One region of the Pseudomonas arabinosi genome, then DNA from elsewhere that is predicted to be linked to it. Evidence: predicted binding sites of a transcription regulator. Region 1 holds the regulator's gene; each other region holds the start of a gene.
The links. Region 1 encodes FliA, which starts transcription of late flagellar genes. Its sites were predicted from a motif close to CTAAAGTTTNNNNNNNNNNNGCCGNTAA; they were not measured.
Positions count from the first base shown of each region.

Region 2: the regulator FliA is predicted to act here: its motif matches at 2,422-2,449, upstream of ACMXYJ_RS26675 (methyl-accepting chemotaxis protein).
Region 3: the regulator FliA is predicted to act here: its motif matches at 2,254-2,281, upstream of ACMXYJ_RS00745 (methyl-accepting chemotaxis protein).

Region 1 covers NZ_CP180480.1:2,113,640-2,123,312, forward strand. The annotation lists gene flhA (flagellar biosynthesis protein FlhA) at 1-1,503, shown strand, start outside; gene flhF (flagellar biosynthesis protein FlhF) at 1,515-2,843, shown strand; gene fleN (flagellar synthesis regulator FleN) at 2,960-3,790, shown strand; gene fliA (RNA polymerase sigma factor FliA) at 3,787-4,527, shown strand; gene ACMXYJ_RS09875 (chemotaxis response regulator CheY) at 4,695-5,066, shown strand; gene ACMXYJ_RS09880 (protein phosphatase CheZ) at 5,097-5,885, shown strand; gene ACMXYJ_RS09885 (chemotaxis protein CheA) at 5,923-8,160, shown strand; gene ACMXYJ_RS09890 (protein-glutamate methylesterase/protein-glutamine glutaminase) at 8,210-9,340, shown strand; gene ACMXYJ_RS09895 (flagellar motor protein) at 9,340-9,673, shown strand, end outside.
Region 2 covers NZ_CP180480.1:5,729,858-5,739,530, forward strand. The annotation lists gene ACMXYJ_RS26670 (GAF domain-containing sensor histidine kinase) at 1-661, shown strand, start outside; gene ACMXYJ_RS26675 (methyl-accepting chemotaxis protein) at 685-2,307, opposite strand; gene ACMXYJ_RS26680 (transporter) at 2,620-3,642, shown strand; gene ACMXYJ_RS26685 (inorganic phosphate transporter) at 3,844-5,457, shown strand; gene ACMXYJ_RS26690 (multidrug/biocide efflux PACE transporter) at 5,558-5,995, opposite strand; gene ACMXYJ_RS26695 (LysR family transcriptional regulator) at 6,086-6,940, shown strand; gene ACMXYJ_RS26700 (RNA polymerase sigma factor) at 7,033-8,268, opposite strand; gene ACMXYJ_RS26705 (YciI family protein) at 8,268-8,618, opposite strand; gene ACMXYJ_RS26710 (YybH family protein) at 8,699-9,124, opposite strand; gene ACMXYJ_RS26715 (GNAT family N-acetyltransferase) at 9,265-9,673, shown strand, end outside.
Region 3 covers NZ_CP180480.1:179,553-189,225, reverse strand. The annotation lists partial or broken gene ACMXYJ_RS00755 (TonB-dependent siderophore receptor) at 1-1,991, opposite strand, end outside; partial or broken gene ACMXYJ_RS00750 (sigma-70 family RNA polymerase sigma factor) at 1,977-2,084, opposite strand; gene ACMXYJ_RS00745 (methyl-accepting chemotaxis protein) at 2,398-4,278, shown strand; gene ACMXYJ_RS00740 (SRPBCC family protein) at 4,336-4,803, opposite strand; gene ACMXYJ_RS00735 (amino acid adenylation domain-containing protein) at 4,835-8,251, opposite strand; gene ACMXYJ_RS00730 (diiron oxygenase) at 8,265-9,194, opposite strand; gene ACMXYJ_RS00725 (DUF3050 domain-containing protein) at 9,191-9,673, opposite strand, start outside.

The DNA of each region.
Region 1 (9,673 bases):
ATTGCCGGCCTGCTGATTCTGTTCATCAACCTGATCGGCGGCATGGCGGTCGGTATCTTCCAGCACGGCATGACCTTCGGCGATGCCGGTCGGGTGTACGCCTTGTTGACCATCGGTGACGGTTTGGTGGCGCAATTGCCATCACTGCTTTTATCTACAGCTGCAGCGATCATGGTGACCCGTGCTTCCGGTTCGGAAGACATGGGCAAACAGATCAACCGCCAGATGTTCGCCTCGCCCAAAGCGTTGGCCGTCGCGGCGGGTTTGATGGCGGTGATGGGCCTCGTGCCCGGCATGCCGCACTTTTCCTTTCTCAGCATGGCGGCCCTGGCGGCCGGCGGCGCGTACCTGTTCTGGAAGAAGCAGAACGTGGTCAAGGTTCAGGCCCTGCAAGAGGTCAAGCGTCAACAGGAGCTATTGCCATCACCCGCTCGCGCTCAGGAAACCAAGGAGCTTGGCTGGGATGACGTCACTCCGATCGACATGATCGGCCTGGAAGTCGGCTACCGGCTGATTCCGCTGGTGGACCGCAATCAGGGGGGGCAGTTGCTGGCGCGGATCAAGGGCGTGCGCAAGAAGCTGTCCCAGGATCTGGGCTTCCTCATGCCGACTGTGCATATCCGTGACAACCTCGACCTGGCGCCGAGTGCCTACCGCCTGACCCTGATGGGGGTGATCCTGGCCGAAGCGGAAATTTACCCGGACCGCGAACTGGCGATCAACCCAGGGCAGGTCTACGGTACGCTCAACGGCATTACCGCCAAAGATCCGGCTTTCGGTCTGGAGGCGGTCTGGATCGAAGTCAGTCAGCGTGCCCAAGCGCAATCCCTCGGATACACCGTGGTAGATGCCAGTACGGTAGTGGCAACCCACTTGAACCAGATTCTGTACAAGCACTCGAGCGAGTTGATCGGCCACGAAGAAGTGCAGCAACTCATGCAATTGCTGGCCAAAAGCTCACCAAAACTGGCCGAAGAGCTGGTGCCGGGTGTGGTGTCGCTGTCGCAGTTGCTCAAAGTATTGCAGGCATTGCTGGCCGAACAGGTGCCCGTACGGGACATTCGCAGCATTGCCGAAGCCATCGCAAACAACGCCAGCAAGAGTCAAGATACTGCCGCGCTGGTGGCCGCGGTGCGCGTCGGCGTATCCCGCGCAATCGTCCAAAGCATTGTAGGCACTGACTCCGAGCTACCAGTGATCACGCTGGAGCCAAGGTTGGAACAAATATTGCTCAATAGTCTTCAGAAGGCAGGACAAGGCTCGGAAGAGGGTGTTCTGCTGGAGCCAAGCATGGCTGAGAAACTGCAACGCTCGTTGATCGATGCGGCGCAGCGTCAGGAAATGCAAGGTCAACCGGTGATTCTGCTGGTAGCCGGTCCGGTTCGCGCGATGCTGTCGCGATTCGGCCGATTGGCAGTCCCGGGTTTGCATGTGTTGGCTTACCAGGAAATTCCTGACAACAAGCAAGTGACCATCGTTGCGACAGTAGGGCCCAACGGCTGAGGTAGTGGTTTATGCAAGTTAAGCGTTTTTTCGCCGCCGATATGCGTCAGGCCATGAAACTGGTTCGTGATGAGCTGGGCGCTGATGCCGCCATCATTGGCAACCGCCGGATCGCCGGTGGCGTCGAGCTGACGGCTGCCCTGGATTACAAGTTGTCGGCGCTGGCTCCGCGCGTTCCGAACATGGAACTCGAAGACGAGCTGCGCAAGACCCAATCGCGGATCGTCACCGCCCAGGCCGAACTGAGCCTGCGCAGCGATGGCGAGAGCGATAAGTCCACCAATCGCCAATTGTTCGCCGGCCTGCCACTGACCGCCGCCGAGCCGCTGATCGAGCCGACCTACACCGAACCCCGTCGTCCTGCACCGGCTGCGGCACCGGCCTCCGGTGGCGTCGATCCACGGGCGTTCGACTCGATGCGTTTCGAACTCAACAGCCTGCGCGAACTGATGGAAGTGCAACTCGGCTCCCTGGCCTGGAATCAGCTGCAAGGCAGCCGTCCGGCCCAGGCCAATCTTTGGCGTCGCCTGCAACGCATCGGTCTGTCCGGCCCGTTGTCGCGCGATTTGCTGGCGCTGATTACCGATATTGAAGAGCCTCGTCAGGCCTGGCGCATGTTGCTGGCACACCTGGCGCGGATGATCGCCACACCGGAAGTCGAGCCTCTGGAAGAGGGTGGCGTGATTGCCATGGTCGGCCCCGCCGGCATGGGCAAGACCACCACCCTGGCCAAGCTCGCGGCCCGTTACGTGCTCAAGTACGGCGCGCAGAATATCGCGCTGGTCAGCATGGACAGCTATCGAATTGGTGCTCAGGAACAACTCAAGACGTTGGGCCGGATCCTCAATGTGTCAGTGACGCATGTCGATCCGGGCCAATCGCTGGTGCAGGCGCTTGAGCCTTTGCTGCGCAAACGCGTGGTGCTGATCGATACCGCGGGCCTTCAGGCCAGCGATCCGGCACTGCGCATGCAGCTCGAAAGCCTGGCCGGTCGTGGCATCAAATCGAAAAATTATCTGGTTTTGGCAACCACCAGCCAGAAACAGGTTCTAACGGCCGCTTATCACAGTTACAAGCGTTGTGGGCTCGCTGGCTGCATCCTGACTAAACTGGATGAAACGGCAAGTCTGGGCGAGGTGTTGAGCCTGGCCATCAGTCATGAATTGCCGGTGGTCTACCTGACCGATGGCCCGCGGATTCCGGATGATTTGCATCTACCGCGTCGTCATCAGTTGGTCAGTCGCGCCGTAAGCGTGCAAATGCAAGAAGAACCCAGCGAAGAAGCCATGGCTGACATGTTCGCTGATATTTACCACAGCCCGACCAAGCAGGTCGGCTGAGGTATTAATGAACAGTTTTTGTACCTACATCGATGGTCTGCCATGCATTGTTCAGTTAGTGAACGCGCAGCCAGTAATGTGGCCTCCGTCTAAGTAAGACAAGGTAAAGAAAATTCATGGGCAGCATGCATCCCGTACAGGTGATCGCGGTGACCGGCGGCAAAGGTGGCGTCGGGAAGACTAACGTGTCAGTGAACTTGTCCCTGGCTTTAGCAGAGCTCGGTCGACGCGTCATGCTGTTGGACGCCGATCTGGGGCTGGCGAACGTCGACGTCCTGCTGGGACTGACACCCAAACGTACTTTGGCCGACGTGATCGAAGGCCGCTGCGAGCTGCGCGACGTACTGTTGCAAGGCCCTGGCGGCATCCGCATCGTCCCGGCCGCGTCCGGCACACAGAGCATGGTTCATTTGAGCCCGGCCCAACACGCCGGCCTGATCCAGGCGTTCAGCGATATCGGCGACAACCTCGACGTGCTGGTGATCGACACCGCTGCGGGCATTGGTGACTCGGTCGTCAGTTTCGTCCGCGCAGCGCAAGAAGTCTTGCTGGTGGTCTGCGACGAGCCGACCTCGATCACCGATGCCTACGCACTGATCAAACTGCTGAACCGCGATTACGGCATGAACCGCTTCCGCGTCCTGGCCAACATGGCCCAGAGCCCGCAGGAAGGTCGCAACCTGTTCGCCAAGTTGACCAAGGTCACGGATCGCTTTCTTGATGTCGCCTTACAATACGTTGGCGCGGTGCCTTACGACGAAAGTGTGCGCAAGGCTGTGCAGAAGCAACGCGCCGTCTACGAAGCCTTCCCGCGTTCCAAGTGCTCACTGGCGTTCAAGGCCATTGCACAGAAGGTCGATACCTGGCCACTGCCTGCGAACCCGCGCGGGCACCTGGAGTTTTTCGTCGAGCGCCTCGTGCAACAAACCGCAGGACCCGTGCTATGACAGCCAGTGGCTATAACCTCTACAAGAAGTCGGCACGTGATGCGCAGTACGAGCTGATCGAGCGTTACGCGCCACTGGTTAAACGCATTGCCTATCACTTGCTGGCGCGTTTGCCAGCCAGTGTCCAGGTTGAAGATCTGATCCAGGCCGGGATGATCGGCCTGCTTGAAGTGTCGACCAAATACGACGCCAGCAAAGGCGCGAGTTTCGAGACGTACGCGGGTATTCGAATCCGTGGCGCGATGCTCGACGAAGTACGCAAGGGGGACTGGGCGCCACGTTCGGTCCACCGCAATACCCGGATGGTCAGCGACGCCATTCGCTCGATTGAAGCTAAAACCGGTCGTGACGCTAAAGATCACGAGGTTGCGGCCGAACTCCAATTGAGTCTCGACGATTATTACGGGATTTTGAACGACACCCTGGGCAGCCGGCTATTCAGTTTCGACGATCTGTTGCAGGACGGCGAACACGAAGGGCTGCACGAGGATGGCGCCAGTGCTCATCTCGAGCCGTCACGCGATCTGGAAGATGAACGCTTCCAGGCGGCGCTGGCGGACGCGATTGCCAATTTGCCGGAGCGTGAGCGACTGGTGTTGGCGCTGTACTACGACGAAGAGTTGAATCTCAAGGAAATCGGTGAGGTCCTGGGGGTCAGCGAATCTCGGGTCAGCCAGTTACACAGCCAGTGCGCGGCCCGTTTGCGGGGGCGTTTGGGGGAGTGGCGAGCGCGCTGAAGGCAGTGTGGGGACACTGCGAACGCGGCTGGTGGGGTGTTGAACCGTACCGGTCCCGATCTGTTGTGCTCCAGACAGTCATTGAGTGCTTTGCCGGATTGATTGAAATGGCGTGTCCAGGTGCTGGGCGCGTTTAAGACTGCTTGGAGGTCGAATTGGACAAGAACATGAAAATCCTCATCGTTGATGACTTCTCAACGATGCGGCGGATCATTAAAAACCTGTTGCGTGACCTTGGGTTCACCAACACGGTCGAGGCCGACGATGGCACTACTGCCATTCCGGTTCTCAACAGCGGCAGCATCGACTTTCTGGTAACGGACTGGAACATGCCCGGCATGACCGGTATCGATCTGCTGCGCCACGTGCGTGCCGATGAAAAACTCAAACACCTGCCGGTGTTGATGGTCACGGCCGAAGCCAAGCGCGAGCAAATCATCGAAGCCGCTCAGGCGGGTGTGAACGGTTATGTGGTCAAGCCATTCACGGCTCAGGCGTTGAAAGACAAGATTGAAAAGATCTTCGAACGCATCGGTTGATGTGCAAAGCAAGTCCGCCACGGGGGAGCTATGGAGCATAACGAGTCTTCACAGGGCGATTTCGAATCGACTCTGAAAAAACACGCGGTCGAACTGGTCGAAAGCCTTGAAAAAGGCAGGTTCGGCGACGCTGTGCAACTGATCCATGAGCTCAATCAGACCCGTGACCGTGGCCTGTATCAGGAAGTGGGCAAGCTCACTCGCGAGCTGCATAGCGCGATCGTCAATTTCCAGATTGACCCGCACATGCCGCAAGCCGAGGAAGTCTCGCAGATCACGGACGCCACCGAGCGTCTGGGTTATGTGGTCAAGCTGACCGAAGCTGCAGCCAACCGCACCATGGACCTGGTGGAAAACGCCACGCCGCTGGTCAATGGCCTGAGCAACGAAGCCCAGGCCTTGAGTACCGACTGGGGACGGTTCATGCGTCGCGAAGTCGGGGCTGAAGAGTTCCGCGAGCTGGCCCGGCGAGTCGACGGTTTCCTGACACGCAGCAGCGAAGACAATCGCGTTGTGTCGGGCAACCTCAACGACATCCTGCTCGCTCAGGATTACCAGGACCTCACCGGTCAGGTGATCAAGCGTGTGACCCAATTGGTCACCGAAGTTGAAAGCAACCTGCTCAAGCTCGTGCTTATGGCCAGTCAGGTGGACCGCTTTGCGGGCATCGAACATGACCGTGAAGCGATGCTGGCAGAAAAAGATCCGCAAAAACATCTCTCTCAGGGTGAAGGTCCGCAGATTCATGCCGATAAAAGAGAAGACGTTGTGTCCGGTCAGGACGATGTGGACGATTTGCTATCCAGTCTTGGATTTTAGGTTTTTAGGTTTTTAGACCTTTAGGAGCACCCCCTTAATGAGCTTCGGCGCCGATGAAGAGATCCTTCAGGATTTCCTGGTTGAGGCCGGCGAGATTCTAGAGCAACTGTCCGAACAGCTGGTCGAGCTTGAAAGCCGACCCGATGATGCGGACTTGCTCAATGCAATTTTTCGCGGTTTTCACACTGTAAAAGGAGGCGCCGGCTTCCTCCAGCTCAACGAGCTGGTGGAGTGCTGTCACATCGCCGAGAACGTGTTCGACATCCTGCGCAAGGGTGAACGTCGCGTCGACTCGGAACTGATGGACGTGGTTCTCGAAGCGCTGGATGCGGTGAACGGTATGTTTACCGAAGTCCGCGAGCGCAGCCCGATCACGGCTGCCACGCCTGAATTGCTGGCCGCTCTGGCCCGTTTGGCCGAGCCGCAGGCGGCAGAAGCTGCACCGGTTGCCGACGTGGTCGAAACACCGGCTGCTGAAAGCGAATCGGGTGACATCACCGATAATGAATTCGAACAACTGCTGGACTCGCTGAACGCCGTCAAGGCTCAGGCAGAAGCCCCGGCAGCTGTGCCAGCGCCGAGCAGCAATGCGGCGGGCAGCGACGAAATCACCGATGCCGAGTTCGAGTCGTTGCTCGATCAACTGCACGGTAAAGGCCAGTTCGCCGTCGATGCGGTAGCCCCGGCGCCAGCCGCACCGGCTGCCCCGAAAGCGGCAGGCGACAGCTCCGATATCACCGACGACGAGTTCGAGGCACTGCTCGATCAGCTGCACGGCAAGGGCAACTTTGCCGTTGATGCGCTGGAATCGGCCATTGCCGCGGTCCCGGCCCCGGCTGCGCCCACTGCTAAAGCGGCTGGCGGCGATCTGATCTCCGATCACGAGTTCGAATCGCTGCTCGACGAATTGCACGGCAAAGGCAAGTTCACCGAGGTCGGCACTGGCGCAGTGGTTTCTGCTCCTGTCGCCAAGGCGCCAGCACCGGCTGCGAAACCCGTCGCCAAAGCGCCCGAGCCTAAAGCCGAAGCGCCAAAGTCTGTTGCTGCTGCACCGGCTCCGGCGCGTGCCCCGGCCGCGCCGCCACCGGAAAAACCGGCCAGCGAAGCCGAGACCACCGTGCGGGTCGACACCGCGCGTCTCGACGAAATCATGAACATGGTCGGCGAGTTGGTACTGGTGCGTAACCGCTTGGTCCGTCTGGGCCTCAACAGCGGCGACGAAGCCATGTCCAAGGCCGTGTCGAACCTCGACGTGGTCACGGCCGACCTGCAAACCGCGGTCATGAAGACCCGGATGCAACCGATCAAGAAGGTCTTCGGGCGCTTCCCGCGTCTGGTTCGCGACCTGGCTCGCCAGCTCAAGAAAGAGATCAACCTGGAACTGGTCGGCGAAGAAACCGACCTCGACAAGAACCTCGTCGAGGCCCTGGCCGACCCGCTGGTCCACTTGGTGCGCAACTCGGTCGACCACGGTATTGAAGAGCCGGCCGAGCGTGAAGCGATGGGCAAGCCTCGCAGCGGCAAGGTAATCCTGTCCGCTGAACAGGAAGGCGACCACATCCTGCTGTCCATCTCCGATGACGGCAAGGGCATGGACGCCGATGTTCTGCGCGGCATTGCCGTGAAGAAAGGCTTGATGGACAAGGATGCAGCGGATCGCCTCAGCGAATCCGATTGTTTCAACCTGATCTTCGCGCCGGGTTTCTCGACCAAGACCGAAATTTCCGATGTCTCCGGACGCGGCGTGGGCATGGACGTGGTGAAAACCAAAATCGCCCAGCTCAACGGCACCATCAATATCTATTCGACCAAGGGCAAGGGCTCGAAGATCGTCATCAAGGTCCCGTTGACCCTGGCGATCATGCCCACGCTGATGGTCATGCTGGGCAACCAGGCGTTTGCGTTCCCGCTGGTGAACGTCAACGAGATCTTCCACCTCGACCTGTCGACCACCAACGTCGTGGACGGCCAGGAAGTGGTGATCGTGCGGGACAAGGCGCTGCCGTTGTTCTATCTCAAACGCTGGCTGGTCGCCTCTGCCGCTCATGAAGAGCAGCGCGAAGGCCATGTGGTGATCCTTTCGGTGGGCACTCAGCGGATCGGCTTCGTCGTCGATCAACTGGTGGGCCAGGAAGAAGTGGTCATCAAGCCATTGGGCAAAATGCTCCAGGGAACTCCGGGCATGTCCGGCGCCACCATCACCGGTGACGGCCGCATTGCGCTGATTCTCGATGTTCCGAGCATGCTCAAGCGTTACGCCGCACGGCGTATTTGATTCTGGTGGAGCGGGGCGACTGAGCCTCGCTCCGTCTAACGGAGTGTTTATGGCAGTTAAAGTCCTGGTGGTGGACGATTCGGGGTTTTTCCGCCGCCGCGTCTCGGAAATTCTTTCAGCGGATCCGAATATCCAGGTCGTCGGTACGGCGACCAACGGAAAAGAGGCGATTGATCAGGCGCTGGCCCTCAAGCCAGACGTGATCACCATGGACTACGAGATGCCGATGATGGATGGCATCACGGCGGTGCGGCACATCATGCAGCGCTGCCCGACTCCGGTTTTGATGTTCTCCTCGCTGACGCACGAAGGCGCTCGGGTAACCCTCGACGCGCTGGACGCTGGCGCGGTGGATTTCCTGCCGAAGAATTTCGAAGACATCTCCCGTAACCCGGAGAAGGTCAAGCAACTGCTGTGCGAGAAGATTCTCAGCATCTCGCGCAGTAACCGTCGTGCCAACACCTACAGCGCTCCGGCACCTGTCGCCGCACCCGTCCCGACGCCTGCACCTTCGAGCGTCAGCACCTACGGCAGCAGCGCGCCTGCACGTCCGGCACCGGCTCCGATTCCGGCACGTACGCACGCGCCAGCCTCGTCGTCGCCAACGCCGAAACGCAAAGCCTACAAACTGGTCGCCATCGGTACGTCCACTGGCGGCCCGGTTGCCCTGCAGCGGGTTCTGACCCAATTGCCGGCCAACTTCCCTGCACCGATCGTATTGATCCAGCACATGCCGGCTGCCTTTACCAAGGCCTTCGCCGAACGTCTGGACAAGCTCTGCCGCATCAGCGTCAAGGAAGCCGAGGATGGCGACATCCTGCGTCCGGGCCTGGCGTTGCTGGCGCCGGGTGGCAAGCAAATGATGATCGACGGCCGTGGCGCGGTGAAAATCCTCCCGGGCGACGAACGTCTGAACTACAAGCCGTGCGTGGACATCACCTTCGGTTCCGCGGCCAAGTCTTACGGTGACAAAGTTCTGGCGGTCGTGTTGACCGGCATGGGCGCCGATGGTCGCGAAGGCGCGCGTCTGCTCAAGCAGGGCGGCAGCTCGATCTGGGCTCAGGATGAAGCCAGCTGCGTGATCTACGGCATGCCGATGGCCATCGTCAAAGCCGAACTCGCCGATGCGGTGTACGGCCTGGACGATATTGGCAAGCATCTGGTCGAGGCTTGTATCTGATGGATGTTTTAAGCCTCATCGGGATCATCATGGCGTTTGTCGCCATCATTGGCGGCAACTACCTTGAAGGCGGCCACCTCGGCGCCCTGGCCAACGGTCCGGCGGCGTTGATCGTTATCGGCGGAACCGTCGGTGCAGCGCTGCTGCAGTCCCCGATGAGCGCCTTCAAACGCGCCATGCAGATTCTGGCCTGGATCCTGTTTCCTCCGCGCATCGACCTCGCCGGTGGCGTCGATCGCGTCGTCAACTGGAGCCTGACCGCCCGCAAGGAAGGCTTGCTCGGTCTGGAAGGGGTGGCCGACGCCGAACCTGACAACTACTCGCGCAAAGGCC
Region 2 (9,673 bases), 3.3 Mb from region 1:
GCGCGAACAGTTCATCGCCGTGCTCGGACATGATCTGCGCAACCCCTTGTTCGCCATCAACGCCAGCGCCGAAATGCTCCTGCGCAAACTACCTGATCCGGCGAATCAGCAACGGGCCCGACACATCCTCACCAGCGCCCGTCGTGCGACCAAACTGGTCGATGACGTTCTGGATTTCGCTCGCGGCTCTTTGGGCCGTGGCATTCCCGTGAACATCGAGCCGTGCCCGGATCTTGAGGATGCCTTGCGGCATGTGATTTCAGAGGTTCAGAGCGTCCATCCCGACCGCACCATTCAATCGTCCATCGGCGACTTGCACAGCGTTCATTGCGATCGCGAGCGGGTCGCACAGTTACTCTCCAATCTGGTGGCAAACGCGGTTGCTCATGGCGATCCCGATGGCCCGATCGAAATCAGCGCGCAGATCAATGAAGGACAGTTCGTGCTGAGCGTGAAAAATCAGGGGCTGATTGCCGAGGATGCGCTGCCCCATCTGTTCCGGCCCTACTCGCGACCGGCCAGCGGAACACCGCAGACCGGCCTCGGGTTGGGGTTGTACATTGCCAGCCAGATTGCGCAGTCCCATGGTGGAAAACTGGACGTGGTCTCGACCGGGCAACAGGGCACGACGTTTTCCTTCAGTCTTACAATCCGGACTTAAGCGGTCGTACTGACCAAGGAACGTTACGCGCTTAAACGTGCCGTCACTTCACTCAACTGCCCCGACAACCCGTGCAGGTTGTGGCTGGCCGCTTCCGTGCGCTGCACATTATCCAGATTGGTGCTGGCGATGCTGGTGATCTCGGTGAGGTTGCGCGAGATGTCTTCGGCCACTGACGTCTGCTCTTCCGCGGCGGTGGCGATCTGGCGGTTCATGTCGCGGATGGCTTCCACGGCGAGGGTGATGCGTTCCAGCATGGCGCCGGCCTGAGTCACTTGCGCGACACTTTCCTCACTGCGCGACTGACCGCTTTCAATCGCCTGAGCGGCGTCCACCGCACCGGTTTGCACCGTTTGAATGATCTGGTTGATCTCGATGATCGACGCTGCCGTGCGCTGGGCCAGGCTGCGGACTTCATCGGCCACCACCGCAAAACCACGCCCGGCTTCACCGGCACGGGCGGCTTCGATGGCGGCGTTGAGCGCCAGCAGATTGGTCTGCTCGGCGATGCCGCGAATCACTTCCAGCACCTTGCCGATGCGCCCGCTGTCGGTTTCCAGACGACGGATGACCGTGGCGGTATTGGCGATTTCGCCGCGCATTTGGGTGATGGTGTGAATGGTGCCCTGCATGACCTTTTCGCCCTGCTGGGCGGACTGGTCGGCATCATCGGCGGCACGTGCCGCATCGGCTGCGTGACGCGCGACTTCTTGCGCGGTAGCGGACATTTCGTTCATCGCCGTGGCCACCTGATCGGTGCGGTTGAACTGCTCGTTGGTGCCGCTGGCCATCAGGGTGGCGATGGAATTCAGCTCACCGCTGGCGCTGTCCAGATCCGAGGCGCTGCGCTGCAAACGGTTGAAGGTTTCGGCAAGAAAATCGCGCAGGGTATTGGCGGCCATCGCCAGTTTGCCCAGTTCGTCCTGGCGGGTGCTGGCCACGCGTTCGGCGAAACGACCCTGGCTGAGTTGCGCCACGTACTCGATCAGTTTGCGAATCGGTTCGACCAGGTTGCGGTTGACCAGCCACAGGCTCAACAACCCGATCAACAGTCCCGAGGCGAGCATCACAATGATCCCCAGCAACACAGTGCGATCGGCATCGGCGCTGATCAGCTTCGATTGCTCGGCACCCTGCTTGCGCAATTCACTGACCAATTCACTCATCTGATCGCTGGTCGCGCGGTCCACTCCTTTGACCGCTGTGTCGCCAGCCGTTGGGTCGGCGCCTGCCGCCACGTAGGCGTCACGGCCCTTCTGATAGGCCGCGCCCAACAGACGATGTTCGTCCCGCAGGCGCTCGATGCGAGTCTTGAGTGACGGCTCGATACCTTTCTGCCCGGCCAGCTCACCGAGGATTCCCTGCACATCGCGCTGACGGTCTTCGAATTGCTTCCAGTATTTGTCCAGGTCCGCAGGCTGCTTGCCGCGCAGCAAAACGCTTTTCCATTCTTGAACCTGCACCTTGAATTGCAGGTTGGCTTCATCGATCAATTGCGAGGTGTGCAGCGGGCCTTCGATCAGATTCGCGTAGTTCTGAACACCACTGGACAAAAAGTGAAAGCAGGCCAGGGCGATCAATAGCATCGCGAACAGACTGCCGCTCAACAACGCGAGGATTTGTGCTCTCAGGGATTTTTGCAACATCGAGTGATACTCATGACAAGGATGAGACACGCCGCAAACAGGCGTGAAAGGTGTCTGGACATCCCTGTCTGCGACCTTGACCAGTGGCCGAAGCCGTGCAAGTTAACGTAGGCAAGATCGGCGTGCCAGAGCGGTTCTTTAATCAATTCCGACCGTCGGTAGTGCCACTGTTTCTCCTCTACCGCTCTGTCACAAAACCGTCAAAAATCCTTGCGATGATGCGGCTCAAGTGAACCTGTGAATCCCGCCGTAACGCGACCTGTAGCAGCTGGCGAAGCCTGCGTTCGACCGCGCCTCCTTCAGTGAGACCTCATGAACCACAGCATCGACCAAAGTCATCGCGACACGGACCTGTTCGGTCTGCTGTACGGTTTCAGTTTTCGCCCCGGCGAGCGCGGCCGGGAGCTCGACTCGGCCAAGGCATTGCAGTGCCTGCAACAACCGGGCGACAACGACGAATTTCTCTGGCTGCACCTGAATCTGGCCCACGCCGCCTGCGAACGCTGGATGAAAAGCCATCTGGAATTGCCCGACGAATTTTTCGAAGCGCTGCATGAGGGTTCGCGTTCGACGCGCATCGAGCACGTGGATTCGGCGTTGCTGGCGGTGGTCAACGACGTGGTGTTCAACCTCAGCAGCATGGTTTCGTCAGATGTCTCGACGCTGTGGGTCTGCGCCCGCAGTCGGCTGATCGTCAGCGCGCGACTGCAACCGCTGCACTCAGTGGACAAGCTGCGCTCGTCGGTGAAGGCCGGAGAATGCTTTCGCTCGCCACTGGAATTGCTGGTGCATCTGCTGCGTGATCAGGGTGAAGTGCTGACCCAGATCGTGCGCAAGACCAGCCTCAGTGTCGATCAGATTGAAGATGAGTTGCTGTCCTCGCGGCTGTCGACCAACCGCGCTGAGCTGGGTGCCAACCGACGGGTGCTGGTGCGCCTGCAACGCTTGTTGGCGCTGGAACCGGGCTCGTTGCTGCGCCTGCTTAATCGCCCGCCGCAGTGGCTGCAGAAGGAAGACGTGAAGGAGCTGCGCAAGTCCACCGAGGAGTTCGCGCTGATCATCAACGACCTCACGGCGCTGGGCGAACGGATCAAGCTGTTGCAGGAAGAAATCGCCGCCAACCTAAACGAACAGAGCAACCGCACGCTGTTCACCCTGACCGTGGTCACGGTGCTGGCCTTGCCTATCAACATCATCGCCGGTTTCTTTGGGATGAACGTCGGTGGGGTGCCGCTTTCCGGCGACCCGGAAGGGTTCTGGATTCTGGTGGCATTGGTCGCGACGTTTACCGTGATCGCCGGGCGTTGGGCGTTTCGCAAGCGACAGGATTATTAAGATCAAAAGATCGCAGCCTCGTTTCACTCGACAGCTCCTACAGGGTTGCGCATTCCAAATGTAGGAGCTGTCGAGTGAAACGAGGCTGCGATCTTTTGATTCTGCCTTTAAACCCCCCCAAACACTGACCCAGCGCAGCCTCTCTGTAACATTCAGCAACGATCATGGGCGACATTCCTTCTCCCCTCAGGATTGTCCGTCATGGCTACTCCTTCCTTCACCGCCGCCCAGGCGCCCACCAGTAGCGCAAAACCGCAACTCGATAAAAAGCCCAGCCTGTTGACCATCGTGATTTTCTTCGCTGTGCTGGGCAGCGGGCTGTTGTTCACCGCCTACAGCCTGATGCACGACATGAATGAACTCGGCACCGTGGTGACCACCTGGACGCCGTTTCTGCTGTTGGGCGTGGCGCTGCTGATTGCCCTCGGCTTTGAATTCGTCAACGGTTTCCACGACACCGCCAACGCCGTGGCCACGGTGATTTACACCAACTCCTTGCCACCGAATTTCGCGGTGGCCTGGTCCGGGTTCTTCAACTTCCTTGGGGTGCTGCTGTCCAGCGGCGCGGTGGCGTTCGGCATCATCGCCCTGCTGCCGGTGGAGCTGATTCTGCAAGTCGGTTCCTCCGCCGGTTTCGCGATGATCTTCGCCCTGTTGATCGCCGCGATCCTGTGGAACCTCGGCACCTGGTGGCTGGGCTTGCCGGCGTCTTCGTCGCACACCCTGATCGGCTCGATCATCGGCGTCGGCGTGGCCAATGCCCTGATGCACGGTCGCGACGGCACCAGCGGTGTGGACTGGGCGCAGGCAACCAAAGTCGGTTATGCGCTGTTGCTGTCGCCGCTGATCGGCTTCGTGTTTGCCGCGCTGTTGCTGCTGGCCTTGCGTGCTTTCGTGAAGAATCGTGCGCTGTACAAAGCGCCGAAGGGCGACACTCCGCCACCGTGGTGGATTCGCGGCATGTTGATCCTGACCTGCACCGGCGTGTCCTTCGCCCACGGTTCCAACGACGGTCAGAAAGGCATGGGCCTGATCATGCTGATTCTGGTCGGCACCCTGCCGATGGCTTACGCGCTGAACCGCACCATGCCGGCGGACCAGGCGCTGCAGTTTGCCGCCGTGGCCGAAGTCACCCAGCAAGCGCTGGTCAAGAGTTCGCCGCTGCCGGCGCCCGCCGATCCTCGCGCGATACTGTCCGAATACATGCGCAGCAAGGAAACCTCACCACAACTGATCCCTGCCCTCGCCGCGCTGACCGGCAATATCGGGAACGAAGTGAAGGGCTACGGCTCGCTCGCAAAGGTCCCGGCCGAGGCCATGGGCAACGTGCGTAACGACATGTACCTGACCAGCGAAACCATTCGCCTGATGGACAAAAACAAGGTTGGCAACTTCGACGCCGATACCAACGGCAAGCTGCAACTGTTCAAGCAGCAGATCGACAACGCCACGCGGTTCATTCCGCTGTGGGTGAAAATCGCGGTGGCCATCGCCCTGGGCCTGGGCACGATGGTCGGCTGGAAACGCATCGTGGTGACGGTCGGCGAGAAGATCGGCAAGACCCACCTGACGTATGCGCAAGGCGCCTCGGCGGAAACCGTCGCGATGCTGACCATCGGTGCGGCGGACATGTTCGGCCTGCCGGTGTCGACCACTCACGTACTGTCTTCAGGGGTGGCCGGGACCATGGTCGCCAACGGCGGCGGCTTGCAGATGAAGACCATCCGCAACCTGCTGATGGCCTGGGTGCTGACCTTGCCGGCGGCGATTCTGTTGTCGGGCAGTTTGTATTGGCTCTTCACCCAACTGTTCTGATACTCAGCAGTATCTGTGGGAGCGAGCTCGCTCCCACAGGTTATGTATTATTTTTCAAGTGGTGGATTGTTTTTGTAAGCGCCATCAAGATCTTTGGCTTTTATCCCGAGACGGTCTGGCGCATCACTACCCGCTCCCGTACCACGTCATACGTCCAGTGGTAGACGTAGGTGTACGGCAGGAAAAACAGCAACACGCCGATGTCCAGCACGAACGCTTGCCACAGGCTGACCTTCAGCCACCAGGCAATCAACGGCACACCCACCGCGACCAGACCGCCTTCGAACAACAGCGCATGGACAACACGTACCCACGCGTTGTGCACGAGGTTGTAGTGTTTGAGCGCACGGTCGAACAATCCGTTGAAGACCACGTTCCAGCCCAGGGCAAGTGCCGCGATAGCCATGGTCACGACGCCCATGTCGAGCATCGGTTTGTCCATGATCCACGCCAGCAACGGGGTACAGATCAGGATGGCCAGCAATTCGAAACCGATGGCCTGGAAAATACGTTCAGTGATGGATTTGTTGGCGCTCATGGCCAGACTCCTCTGAGTGACTGTGGTTGCCATGATCCTTCTTCACACCGATACTTCATAACCAATAACCATCGATCAAGGCGATAGTTCATGGCCTCTCAAGAAGTGTTGCAGGCCTTCGTTCAGGCAGCGACTCAAGGCTCGTTTTCCGCCGCTGCGCGCAAACTGGGCCGCAGTCAGTCGACCATCAGCGCCGCCGTGGCCAGCCTTGAAATCGACTTGAACCTGACGCTGTTCGACCGCAGCAGCCGCAAACCGAGCCTGACCCCGGCCGGCCACGTGATGCTGCAACGGGCCGAGGACATTCTGGCCGCCACCAGTCGGCTGGAAATGACCGCCAGCCAACTGTCCCAAGGGGTCGAGCCAAAACTGACCGTGGCGATTTCCGACACGTATCAGTCCGACCGATTCGAAGCGGCGCTCAGCGCTTTCGAGCAGCGCTATCCGGATCTGGAACTTGAATGCCTGATCGCTGAATGCGATGACCTGGTGGCCTTGGTGCAACGAGGTCGGGCGCATGTGGCCTTCGCCGAGAAACAAGACAGTTACCCCCCGGACCTGGTCAGTTCGACTGTGGAAGAGCGGACCGAGATTGCTCTGTTCGTGTCCCGCGAGCATCCGTTGGCGGCGCTGAGCCACATCGATCAAGACGTGTTGCAACAACACCGGGAGCTGCGTCTGGCGACGATCGTCAATCCGTATGAAAGCCGTGCGAAGGGGCGCGTCTGGTCGGCGCCGAGTTATCTGATGCTGCTGGAAATGGCCCAGGGCGGATTCGGCTGGGCGCCGTTGCCCCGGTGGTTGGTGGAGCGGTTTGGGCCAGGGACGTTGCAGGAACTGGACGTGCGCGGCTGGCCGAAACCGGTGTTCGTCGATGCACTGTGGTCGCGGCTGCATCCGCCAGGGCCGGCGGGGAGTTGGTTATTGAGCAAGATGCTGGAATAGCGGTGCTGCCATCGCGAGCAAGCTCGCTCCCACAGGATTTGCGCTAAACCTGTGGGAGCGGGCTTGCTCGCGAAGAGGCCCGCAAGATCACATCACTTCAGCTCCCGCAACCGGGCCTCGATAAACCGCCGTTCCGGTACTTGCTGCGTCAACTCAAGCGCCCGCTCATAAGCCGCCCGCGCCTCATCTACCCTCCCCAACTGCCGACAAAACTCCGCCCGCGCCGCGTGCGCCAAGTGGTAATCCAGCAAATCACCCCGCGCCAGAATCCCTTCAATCAACGTCAGCCCCGCCAGCGGTCCATCCCGCTTGGAGATCGCCGCCGCACGGTTCAATTCGATCACTGGCGAAGGCGCCGCCCGCAACAGCACGTCATACAGACCCACAATCTCCAGCCAGTCCGTTTCCGCCGCCGTGGGCGCTTCGGCATGCGACGCCGCTATCGCCGCTTGCAGGCAGTAAGGCCCGAAGCGTCGGGTTATCAGTGCACGCTCCACCAGTGCGCAACCTTCAGCGATCATTTCGGCGTCCCACAACGAACGGTCCTGCTCATCCAGCACGATCAACTCCCCGCTCGCCGACGTCCGGGCCGGGCGTCGAGACTCGTGCAGCAACATCAGCGCCAGCAGCCCCATCACCTCGGGCTCGGGCAGCAGCTCCATCAACAGACGACCGAGTCGAATCGCCTCGCGGGTCAAATCCTCACGGGTCAGCTCCGCGCCCATGGACGCGGAATAGCCTTCGTTGAACACCAGGTAAATCACCCGCAGCACGCTGTCCAGGCGCTCGGGCAACTCCGCCAGGGTTGGCACTTGATAAGGAATTTTTGCGTCACGGATTTTCGCCTTGGCACGCACGATGCGCTGGGCGATGGTCGCTGGCGCCGACAGAAACGCCCGGGCGATTTCTTCCGTGGTCAAGTCGCAGACTTCCCGTAGCGTCAGCGGCACCTGGGCGTCCGCCGCAAGTGCCGGGTGACAACAGGTGAAGATCAGGCGCAGGCGATCGTCTTCCACGTCTTCGTCACTCCAGTCGGCCTGCTCCAGCGCCTCCAGTTGAGCGATCAACATCGGTTGCGACGCGATGAAGCGTGCTCGCCGCCGCAACACATCGATGGCCTTGAAGCGCCCCGTGGACACGAGCCAGGTACGCGGATTGTCCGGCACACCGTCACGCTGCCAGCGCTCGACCGCGACGAAAAACGCCTCGTGCAAGGCTTCTTCGGCGAGGTCGAAATCGCCGAGCAAACGGATCAGGGTCGCCAGAATCCGCCGTGACTCTTCGCGGTAAACCTGCTCGACCCGCGTCCGTACCGACTCGGCCGACATCAGGCGCCGGGATTCAACTGACGAACGGGACGCACCTCGACACAGCCGACCCGGGCCGCCGGGATGTTGCCGGCGACCTGGATAGCTTCATTGAGGTCCTTGGCATCGATCAGGTAGAAGCCGGCCAATTGCTCCTTGGTTTCGGCGAACGGGCCGTCGGTGATCGACATTTTCCCGTTGCGCATACGCACGGTCGTCGCGGTCTGCACCGACTCCAGCGCCTCGGCGGCGACCATTCGGCCGCTGCCCTGGATCGCCTCGGCGTAGGCCATGCATTCAGCGTCATTCGGGCTTTCGGGCAGCGAGTGCAACTCGTGCTCGTTGCTGTAGACCAGGCATAAATACTTCATGGGGCTCTCCTGAATCGAACGGATCAACTATGGCTGCTGATTGACGCTTTCGCGACATTCCCGACGAATCGGCCTGACGCTCAGGGTTCCAGGTTGAACAACACCGTGCCGCTCATCATGTCGAACGGGGCCGACCAGTGTTCGTGGACGATGCGCCATTGCCCATCGTCGCGCCGATAGCAGGCGGTCACGCGCATCCAGCAGGCCTGGGTTTCGCCCTTCTCGTTGGTGCCGCCGCAATGGGCCAGCCAATGGGCGAAGGCGATGTGTTCGTCTGCCACGATGTTCATATGGTCGAAGTCGAACTTGTGCTCGCCCTGGCACATTTCCATGCATTCCTGCCAATGCGCGCGGTAGGCGGCCTTGCCCCGAAATTGCAGGGCCTTGACCGCGTCGTAGGAGACGATGTCCTCGGCATACAGGGGCATGAGTTTCTCGACATCCTTGGCGATGACCGCCTGACGATAGGTGTCGATCAAGGTCTGGATTTCGTGGGTAGCGTTCATGGTGGTTCTCCGTGGTTTTTGTTGTGAAGACACCCTTAGTCGTCTGGCGAAAAGCCAAATCGACAGTCCAAATAAAAATAATCCATGGACGCAAACTCGTTAGAATCCGAAACACATTTTGTTGGAAAAAGGACACTCCAGTGACAGCCCGACTCGTGCCTTACGAAAACCTGAATGCGCTCCAGCGCCAGCAGGTCGAGGCCATTGAAGTTCACAAAGAACAAATCAAATTCTCCGGCGACATTCACGGTGCGTTGCACACCTTGCTGTCCAAACCCGGCCCCGGCGTCAAAGGATTTGCGCTACTGGTCGAGGAGGTTCCCGTGGCCTTTCTGCTGCTCAAGCGCCCGCCCGTATTGCCAGCGTGGGCCGATGAACACAGCGCCACCCTTCACGCACTGCAAGTCGATCATCGGGCTCAGGGCAAAGGCTATGGCAAGGCCTGTCTGCAAGCCCTGCCCGACGTGGCGCGTCAGGCGTTTCCTGAAATAAAGGGGCTGGAGTTGTCGGTGGATGCGGATAACGCATCGGCCATCGCGCTCTACGCAA
Region 3 (9,673 bases), 1.9 Mb from region 1:
CAACCCTACTTTGCCTAAGTCATAGCCAACAGACGCATCAAACAGCGTGTAGGACGGCACCTTCATGGTGTTTTCCGCGTCGGCCCAGCTATAGCCGACATATCGCACACCACCACCCAATCGCAGACCATCGAGTGCCGCACTGTCGAACTTGTAGTCAGCCCAGATCGAGGCCATGTGCCGTGGCGCTTGGGTTGGCGAGTTACCCTTGTTCTCGATTATGTCGGTGGCCGTACTCAAGGTGCTGATCATCGACTTGGAGTACTCGAGGTCGGTGAAGGTGTAGCTGCCGAGCACTTTAAAGTTGTCAGTCAACTGCATGTGCGCTTCCAGTTCCAAGCCTTGGGAGCGCACAGCACCTATGGAGCGATAGAAGTTTTCCTGCGGCAGTTTGGTCGCCAGGTTCTCCTGATCGATGCGGAACAGCGACGCGGTGAACATGTTATCGGTGCCCGGCGGTTGGTACTTCAGACCCACCTCCCACTGAGTGCCATCGGTCGGTGCCAGGGGATTACCTGCACTGTCCGAATAGGAGTTCGGGTTGAACGACTCGGAGTAGCTGATGTAAGGCGCAATGCCGTTATCAAACAGATACAGCGCCCCGGCGCGACCCGTCAGCTTGGTGCGCTTGTCACTGATTTCAGTTCCCACCGGCCGGCCGGTTTCAGCCAGCCGATTCTCATCGGACGTTTCGACCCAGTCTTGGCGCAGCCCGAGCGAGAAGCGCCACTTGTCCATCTCGATCAGGTCTTGCAGGTACACACCGGTTTGTTCCAGGCGACGCAGGTAGCTGGTCGGACTGTAGAAGTCGATGTCCGAATTTCCATACACAGGGTTGAACGCATTAATCGGTGCAAGTCCACCGCTGGCCCAGTCGACCACGGTTTTGCGACGCTGGTAGTCCACGCCCATCAGTACAGTATGTTTGGTTGCACCGGTGAAGAACTCCGCTTGCAGCATGCTATCGACAATGAACGCATGCAGTTTCTCGTCACCACCGGTGAAATAACGATTCAACTCATTGCTGGTGGGTGTGGTCCAGCCATAGGCATAGACCTGATCCAGCTTCACTTTGGAGTCGAGGTAACGGAAGTTCTGTCGTGCAGTGAAGACGTCGTTGAAGCGATGCTCGAATTGATAACCGAAGGACTGCTGATCGCGCTGGAAGCCATCAATGCTCGGTTCTCCCTCGAAGAAGTGCGGGGAGATCCGATTCCCATTGCGCTGATGAATTGTGCCGTCGGCCGGCACGCCACCGTGATAACCGCCGTCCGGATCGTGTTGCAGATACGCTTGCAGGGTCAGCGAGGTGTCTTCGGTGAAATCGATGCTCACCGTAGGCGCGAGAGCGAAGCGTTTTTCTTTGTTGTGATCGAACTGTGTGTCGGACTGATCCGCCAGCCCTGTCAGGCGATAGGCAATGCGTTTGTCATCATCCACCGGGCCGCTGAAGTCGAAACCCATGCCGCGCTGCCCCTGGGAGCCCACTGTGGCTTGAACCTGATGATAGGCCTCAAACAGCGGCCTCTTGCTGGTTAGCGCCACCAGACCGCCGGGTGAGCTGCGACCGTAGAGCACCGATGACGGCCCTTTGAGAATATCGACGCGTTCGAGGAAATACGGGCCCACTTGCATGGTGCTGTAGGTGCCGCTATCCCCCATGGACTTCAAGCCATCCAGATAGATGTTATCCACCGAACCATCGTTGAAGCCCCGCAGCGCCACGTAGTCATAGCGGTGGGTTGCGCCATAAGGATTGGTCAACACGCCGGGGGTGTAACGCATGGCCTGGGAGACGGTTTGCGAACCTTGATCGTCCATTTGCTCACGGGTTACCACAGATACACTTTGCGAGGTTTCCAGCAATGCGATACTGGTCTTGGTGGCGATTTGGCGATTTGGCTATGCGTCGCGTTGTAGCCGTCCATGCTGCCCAACGCATTGCCGAGGGCGAAGCCTTTGATGTCTGTAGTGGGCAATGCCAGCGCATCGGCTGCATTACCCAACCGCGCGCGCAGCCACGTGTTGAGCCAACCGTGATGGCTACTGTAAAGCGCCTGAACTGCAAACTCAGGTGAGGACATGAACGCGACAGCCCGAACGTCACAAATGATAATTAGTCGCATTGTCATCAAGGGTTGAGGAATTTGCAACTGCCGCACGAACAAACGCCATCACAAAAGACTGAGCCGGCGCTCTGGGACGCCGTTCGGCGGGTATCTGACAGGAATGCCGACCATTTCGTACAAACGCCTAAGTTTTCTCCGGTTTGTGCCGACAGCCTGATGAGACATGCGTGCACCAAAGTAGAGCGGACACAGAGCCCTGCCTGCGCTGTTACATGGAATGTTGCAACCCGGAACGCATCCCCACTTTTTGCATAAGAAGTCCCATGAAATGAATCTCAAATTCAGCCATAAAATCCTTCTGGCCGCCTCCGGCGTCGTGGTGCTGGCTTTTGCGTTGTTCACTTTGTACAACGACTATCTGCAGCGAAACACCATCCGTCAAAACCTCGAATCCAGCGTCCAGCAGGCCGGCGATCTGACCGCCAGCAGCGTACAGAACTGGATGAGCGGCCGCGTGCTGGTGCTGGAAAACCTCGCGCAGAACGTCGCCCATCAAGGTGCCAATGCCGACCTCCCGGGGCTGGTCAATCAACCGTCCCTGACCTCGAACTTCCAGTTCACCTATGTCGGCCAGGCCAACGGTGTATTCACTCAGCGCCCGGACGCGAAGATGCCTGATGGCTACGATCCGCGTCAGCGCCCTTGGTACAAACAGGCCGTGGCTGCCGACAAGACCATGCTGACCCCGCCTTACATGGCCGCCGTCGGTGGCTTGGTGGTGACCATCGCCCTGCCGGTGAAAAAGAACGGCGAGTTGCTCGGCGTGGTCGGTGGTGACCTGAGCCTGGAAACCCTGGTGAAGATCATTAACTCGGTGGACTTCGGTGGTATCGGCCACGCATTCCTGGTCAGCGCCGACGGTCAGGTGATCGTCAGCCCGGACAAAGACCAGGTGATGAAAAATCTGAAGGACATCTACCCGAACGCCGGTGTGCGCATCGAGAAGGGCAACCAGGAAGTCACCCTGAACAAGCAGGACCGTATCCTTTCGTTCACGCCGGTCAGTGGTTTGCCGAATGCCGAGTGGTACATCGGTCTGTCGATCGACAAGGACAAGGCCTACGCACCCCTCAGCCAGTTCCGCACTTCTGCGCTGATCGCGATGTTTATCGCCGTGACGGCCATTGCCGTGCTGCTGAGCCTGCTGATCAACGTGCTGATGCGTCCGTTGACCACCATGAGCCGTGCAATGCAGGACATCGCTCAAGGTGAGGGCGACCTGACCCGACGTCTGGCCGTGGAAAGCAAAGACGAATTCGGTGAGCTGGGCGGTTCGTTCAATCAGTTCGTGGAGCGAATTCACGCGTCGATTTCCGAAGTGTCGTCGGCCACCCGCCAGGTTCACGACCTGTCGCAACGGGTAATGGCTTCGTCCAACGCCTCGATCGTCGGTTCCGACGAGCAAAGCGCCCGCACCAACAGTGTGGCCGCGGCGATCAACCAGTTGGGCGCCGCCACCCAGGAAATCGCCCGCAACGCCGCCGATGCTTCCCAGCACGCCAGCGGTGCGAGCGAGCAGGCTGATGACGGTCGTCAGGTGGTGGAAAAAACCATTCTGGCGATGACCGAGTTGTCGCAGAAAATCAGTCTGTCCTGCACCCAGATCGAAACCCTGAACGCCAGTACCGACAACATCGGGCACATTCTGGATGTGATCAAAGGCATCTCCCAGCAGACCAACTTGCTCGCGCTCAACGCGGCCATCGAAGCGGCCCGTGCCGGTGAAGCCGGTCGTGGTTTTGCGGTGGTGGCGGACGAGGTGCGCAACCTCGCTCACCGTACTCAGGAATCGGCGGAGGAGATCCACAAGATGATCACTTCGCTGCAGATCGGTTCTCGTGAAGCGGTGACCACCATGAACGCCAGTCAGGTCTCCAGCGAACAGAGTGTCGAAGTGGCGAATCAGGCCGGTTTGCGACTGGTCAGCGTGACCCAGCGCATTGGCGAAATCGATGGCATGAACCAGTCGGTGGCCGCGGCGACCGAAGAGCAGACGGCGGTCGTGGAAACCCTCAACGTGGACGTTAACCAGATCAACCTGCTGAACCAGCAGAGCGTAGCCAACCTCAATGAAACGTTGAAGGATTGCGATGCGTTGTCCCTGCAGGCGAACCGGTTGAAGCAGTTGGTCGACAGCTTCAAAATCTGATCAAACGATGTAAAAGAAGCCCGCTGTGGAGTCATCCACAGCGGGCTTTTTCATGCCTTACGCAAACAGCTTCAGCACATTGTTCATCGAGTCATCAGCAAAGCCCTGCACGAAATCCGTGAACCCCGGCAACGCCTCGGCGCCAGCCTGTGCGGGTTCGGCGATGATGGTCCAGGTCGCTCGGGATCTGCCCGCGCCCAGCGGCTCGACACTCATCGCTGCCCACAAATTGGCCACGCCCAAGGTGTTGTAAATCGTGGTCCAGGTCATGTTCAGCGCCTGGTCATCGCGGGAGTTGAGTTGCTCGACCACCAGGTTGCCGTCCTTGAAGAATTTCTTGCGCAGGGACGACACGCCTTCTCCGGTCATCTCGATGTGCGACAGCGCCGGAATGAATTGATCGAAGCCGGCAAAGTTACCGACCACTGCCCAGACCTTCTTGGCATCGGCCGGCACTTCCACCGAGGACACCACGTGGCAGCCTTGAGGATTCTTGATCAGGGTATCGGGTTGCAGAGTGCTCATGGTCTTGCTCCATTCTTGGGGTTGGGTTGAATCAGATGAAGTTGATTTCTTTCAGGTAATCGCAGCCGCGACGCAGCAGCGCCGGGGATTTTTCCGGGTAATGTGCGCCCATCTGCCGTACGCCCGCCTGGGCGTTGGCGTGGCCGATCATTGAGATGTCGCCGATGTCTTCCTCGAAGCCGTTGAGGTAGAAACCAAGCACGCCGAACAACGCGTTGTCGCTGTCGACCCGGCCCAGTTGCTGCTGCCAGTCGGCGACGCTGACCATGGAAAACTCCCGACCCGCCTCACGGAATGAGGCGACGTAGTTGTCCCAGCTCAGAGGCTCGGGGTTGTGCAGGTTGAACACCGCTTTCTCGGCTGAATAACGGCTGGCATGGAAGGCGATGAACCGGGCCAGAAAGTCCACCGGCATCAGGTCGAAATTCAGCGCGAATTCCGGCACCTGGCCTAGCTGGATCGAGCCTTTGAGCATCAGCATCAAGCGGTTTTTGTGCGGCTGGCAGACACCGGTGAGGCTGTTGAAGCTGATGTTGCCGGGGCGATAAAGATTGACCCGTACGCCACGTTCGCGAGCCCGCTCCAGGATCCGCTCACCGACCCATTTGGACAGGTTGTAGCCGTTCTTGATGTAGATCGGCGGGGTCTGCGCGGCGGGCAATTCCAGCACCCGGCCATCGGCGGCAATCGTGCTGGAAGCCGAGAGCGTCGAGACGAAGTTGAAGATCTTCTTGCTGCGCCCTTCGCACAACCGGAGGCACTCGAAAATCGGCTCGACGTTGTCCCGCGCCAGCGACTCGTAATCGAGTACGTGATTGACGTTGGCGGCGTTATGCACCAACGCGCCGAACTGCCGATCCAGTCGCTCGTATACATCCGCTTCGAGCCCCAATGACGGACGCGTAATGTCCGCCGCATAAACCCGCACCCGACTCAGGTCCAGATGCTCCAGACGGTTTTCTCGCAGGGCATGGGCAAACCGCTCGGCCGCCGACTGCCCACCGCCATCGCGTACCAGGCAGGCGACTTCGCTGGCGCCCCAGGCGAGCAACGCTTCGACGATGTGCACGCCGACAAAGCTGTTGGCGCCGGTAACGATCACCTTGTGCACATCGCCCATGCGGTTGACTGGTAACGGCTGGATATCCAGTTCGCGGAAGGCATCGGCCAAGGCTTTTTCGCTCAATACCTCTTCGGTGCCGGAGCCGCGCACCAAGGTCGCCAACTTGGCGATGGTCGGCAATTCGATGAAGCGGTTGATCGAGATGCTGCGACCGAACTCCTCACGCAGACGCAACAACATGCGCGATAGCAGGATCGAGTGGCCGCCGAGATTGAAGAAGCTTTCATCGGTGGAAATATCGCTGGTCGGCAGCTCCAGCAGCTCAGCCCAGATCTCCAGCAGCAGCGCCTCGTCGGCACTGACGGGCAAACGCCGCAGCGTGTTTTCGGACACATTCACGGGCATTGCCAGCAGCGCCTTGCGGTCGACCTTGCCGTTGCTGGCGAACGGCATGTTCGGCAGTTCGGTCCACGCTGTGGGCTGCATGTAATCCGGCAGAAACTGTGTCGCGTGAGCTTTCAGCGCTTCGCGAGCGACGCCGGGTTGGTCCTCCTGAGGCTGCGCGAGGAAGGCCAGAATCCGTCGCTGGCTGTCGATGACCACCGCCACCTGGCGGTACAACTGACTGTCGCGCAAGCAGCGTTCGATCTCTTCCGGTTCGACCCGAAAGCCGCGAATCTTCACCTGGTTGTCGCGCCGTCCGCACAGCTCGATGCCGTCGCGGGTCCACTTCGCCATGTCGCCGGTGCGGTAGGCGCGCAGGCCCTGGCCATTCGGCAGGCTCAGGTTCAGATAACGTTCGGCAGTCTGCTGCGGGTTGTTCAGATACCCCAGGCAGACGCCCGGCCCGACGATGTACAACTCACCGACAGTCTGTTCGGCCACCGGTTGAAAATCCTCATCGAGAATCAGCACCTGACTGTTGGCGATAGGCGCGCCGAGGGTGCGGTTGCTGTCGCCGGCGCGCAGTTGCCGCGCAGTGATCAACACCGTCGCTTCGGTCGGGCCATAGAGGTTGTAGAGGTTGCCCTGACGGGTGAGCTGCTCGATGACGTAGGGTTCGCAGACATCGCCGCCGGTCATCACGTGATCGAGGCAGCGCAATTGATCCAGCGGCAGGATGCTCAACAACGCTGGGGGCAAAAAGGCATGGCTCAGTTGTTGATGGCGGATCAGCTCGACCAGTTGCAACGGATCGCGGCGCTGATCGTCGTCGGGCACGATCAGTTCGGCGCCCTGGAGCAGGGTCGGGAAGATATCGATCAGCGACGAGTCGAAACTCAACGACGAAAACTGCAGCACCCGACTCTGTTCGGTCAGCTGCACATAGTCGGCGTACCACGCGGTGAAGTGCGCGAGGTTGGCCTGGCTGAGCAACACGCCTTTGGGATGGCCGGTGGTGCCCGAGGTGTAGAGCGCCATGCACGGCGCGTCTGGATCGGGTCGTTGGCGCATCAAGGGTTGATCGAGATCCACGTCACCGATGTCGATGCGGTTGATGTCGAGTCCCGGCATTTGCGCCGCGAGCGGATGCTCACCGTCATGCAGCAAAAACACTGCTCCGGCGTTTTCCAGAATGTACTGCTGACGTTGCAAGGGATGGCTCGGTTCCAGCGGCAGGTACACCGCGCCACTGCCAAGAATCGCGAGAATCCCCGCATACAACGCGCTGCATTTTGGCAGACAGATCCCGATCACCAACGGCCCGTGATGCTGAGCGAGCAATGGCTGCAAACGCTGCTGGATGGCGCGGCTGTGGGCGTGCAAATGCCGATAGCTCAGGGACGTGCCGGCAATGTTCAGCGCGGGTCGTTCGGCACACTGGATGAAGCGCCGCTCAAGGCGCTCGATCATCGGGATTTGGCTGAGCTCCAGTAGCGCGGGTGCCGCGGTGAGGTTGAGCCGATGGAAAAACGCGAGGTTCTCCAAATAGAGCAGGTTTTCCACGTGCTCGAAGCAAGCGGGAGCAACAGGCTCAGCCAGCAGAAAATAGTCGGCATCGCGAGAGATACGGCTGACCAGCAACGCCACGTGATCGACCAGTTCTGCCACTGCCCGCAGGCGCAATGCCTGGCCGTTGCCCGAAGGTTCGTCGGTGATCGGCACGCGAGTGAACAGCGTTGAACCGTAGGTGCACAGCAGGTCCAGCGGCGGCAGGCCTGAAACCCCAGGCACACCGATGCCCAGTTGCAGCGTCAGTCGCGGTGCAGCGCCGACGTCTTGAACAGGCAGGCTGGCGTCGTCGATCAGCAAATCAGCGCTACCCAACGGCTGCTCGTCGACGGCTGTCAGGCGCACCAGAGAATGACCGTGTTGTTCAAGTTCCAGCGCCAGGTCGGTCAAGGCCTGGCTGTGTCCAATGAGCAGAATGTCGAGACGTCTCATGATGGGCTCCTCGTTAAACCAGGTAATCGCTGAGGGCGTCTTGCACGCACGGCGAATCGAGCAGCGAACTGCTGCGGAAAAACCGCACGATGTTGGCGACCAGCGGGTGATGGCGATTGATCGGGAAGGCCAGCCCCGACACTTCGCTCTTGAGGGCGTGGCGTGCGCCATCGCTGATCTGCAAGGATTCGATCAGCCGGAAGTCGAACGACTTCTGGATGTCGTTGGTCAGGTAATGGCCAATGAATATCGGCAGGATGTGCGCGATGCAGTGGCGGTCGTCTTCGCTCGCGGTGTGCCAGTAGATGCGCACCAGCCGCGCCCAGAACCCGGAGTGGCGACCTTCGTCGAGCAAGTGGTCGGCCATCAGGCCCTTGATCGACTGCTTGACCGTGTCGTCCTTGGCGAACGCCGCGACATCGCCGGTCACGGTGTTCTCGGCGATGGCCACGCAGATCAATTCCACGGCGCTGCGCAAGTGTTCCGGCGCGAGCGCCACGGCCGCTGGAATGGCTCGGCTGAGTTCGATTTCATCCGGCAGTTCGATGGGCGTGATGCCGGTCATGGCGACGGTCTGTTGCATGAAATCCATTGCCACCAGCGCGTGGTAATCCTCGTCCACCACCACGGTCATGGCGTCGTAGCGGCAGGCGAACGGGAAGGCCACGGCGAAGCGATTCTTGGCGATGCTGCGGGCGGTCTTGTCAACGATTTCGGTTTCGAAAATCACCACGTCATTGATGAATTTGTAGAGCGTCTGCACCAGCGCAAAGTCGCGTTGCTCCGGGCATTCGCGCAGGAAGGTTTCGCTCAACACCAATGGTTGGCGGCTCAACGGGTAGATCAGCTTGTCGTCATTCTCCAGCACGCGCCGGGGGCGGGTACGGATGGTCGCGCGGCTTTCCCAGGCGTCGGCGAAGGATTGGTAGTCGGCGGCGTTCATGCGTTCACCTCAGGCATAGGTTCGGTCATGCTCAGGCGCAGGCCGTCCCACAGGGCGATGCGGCTTTCCACGGCGGCGATGGCGCTGGCGTAGACGTCTTCCTCGCGTTGCGGATCGCCATTGACCAGCCGGGCGAGGAGTTTTTCAGCGGCGGGGCCGTGGTCTTCGGAGTCGACTTCGATGTGCCGTTCGAGGTAGTAACGGAAGGTCGGCGCCTGTTCGATGCCGATGCCCCAGTCATCAAGAATTCGCTGGAACATCTGCGGGATGACGCTCTCGCGACCATGCAGAAATGCCGCCGCAACGCTGTGTCCCGGCGCATGCAACGCGGTATGCAATGTGTTGCGCACGAACTGCGCTGCCGCCGGATCGACGTCCACGCTTTGCAATGCCACGTCGTAACTCACGCCTTCTTTTTGCAGCGCGACGAAGCGTTCGACCACCGCCGTGCTGGCGCCAACTTCGCGCATGGCATCCAG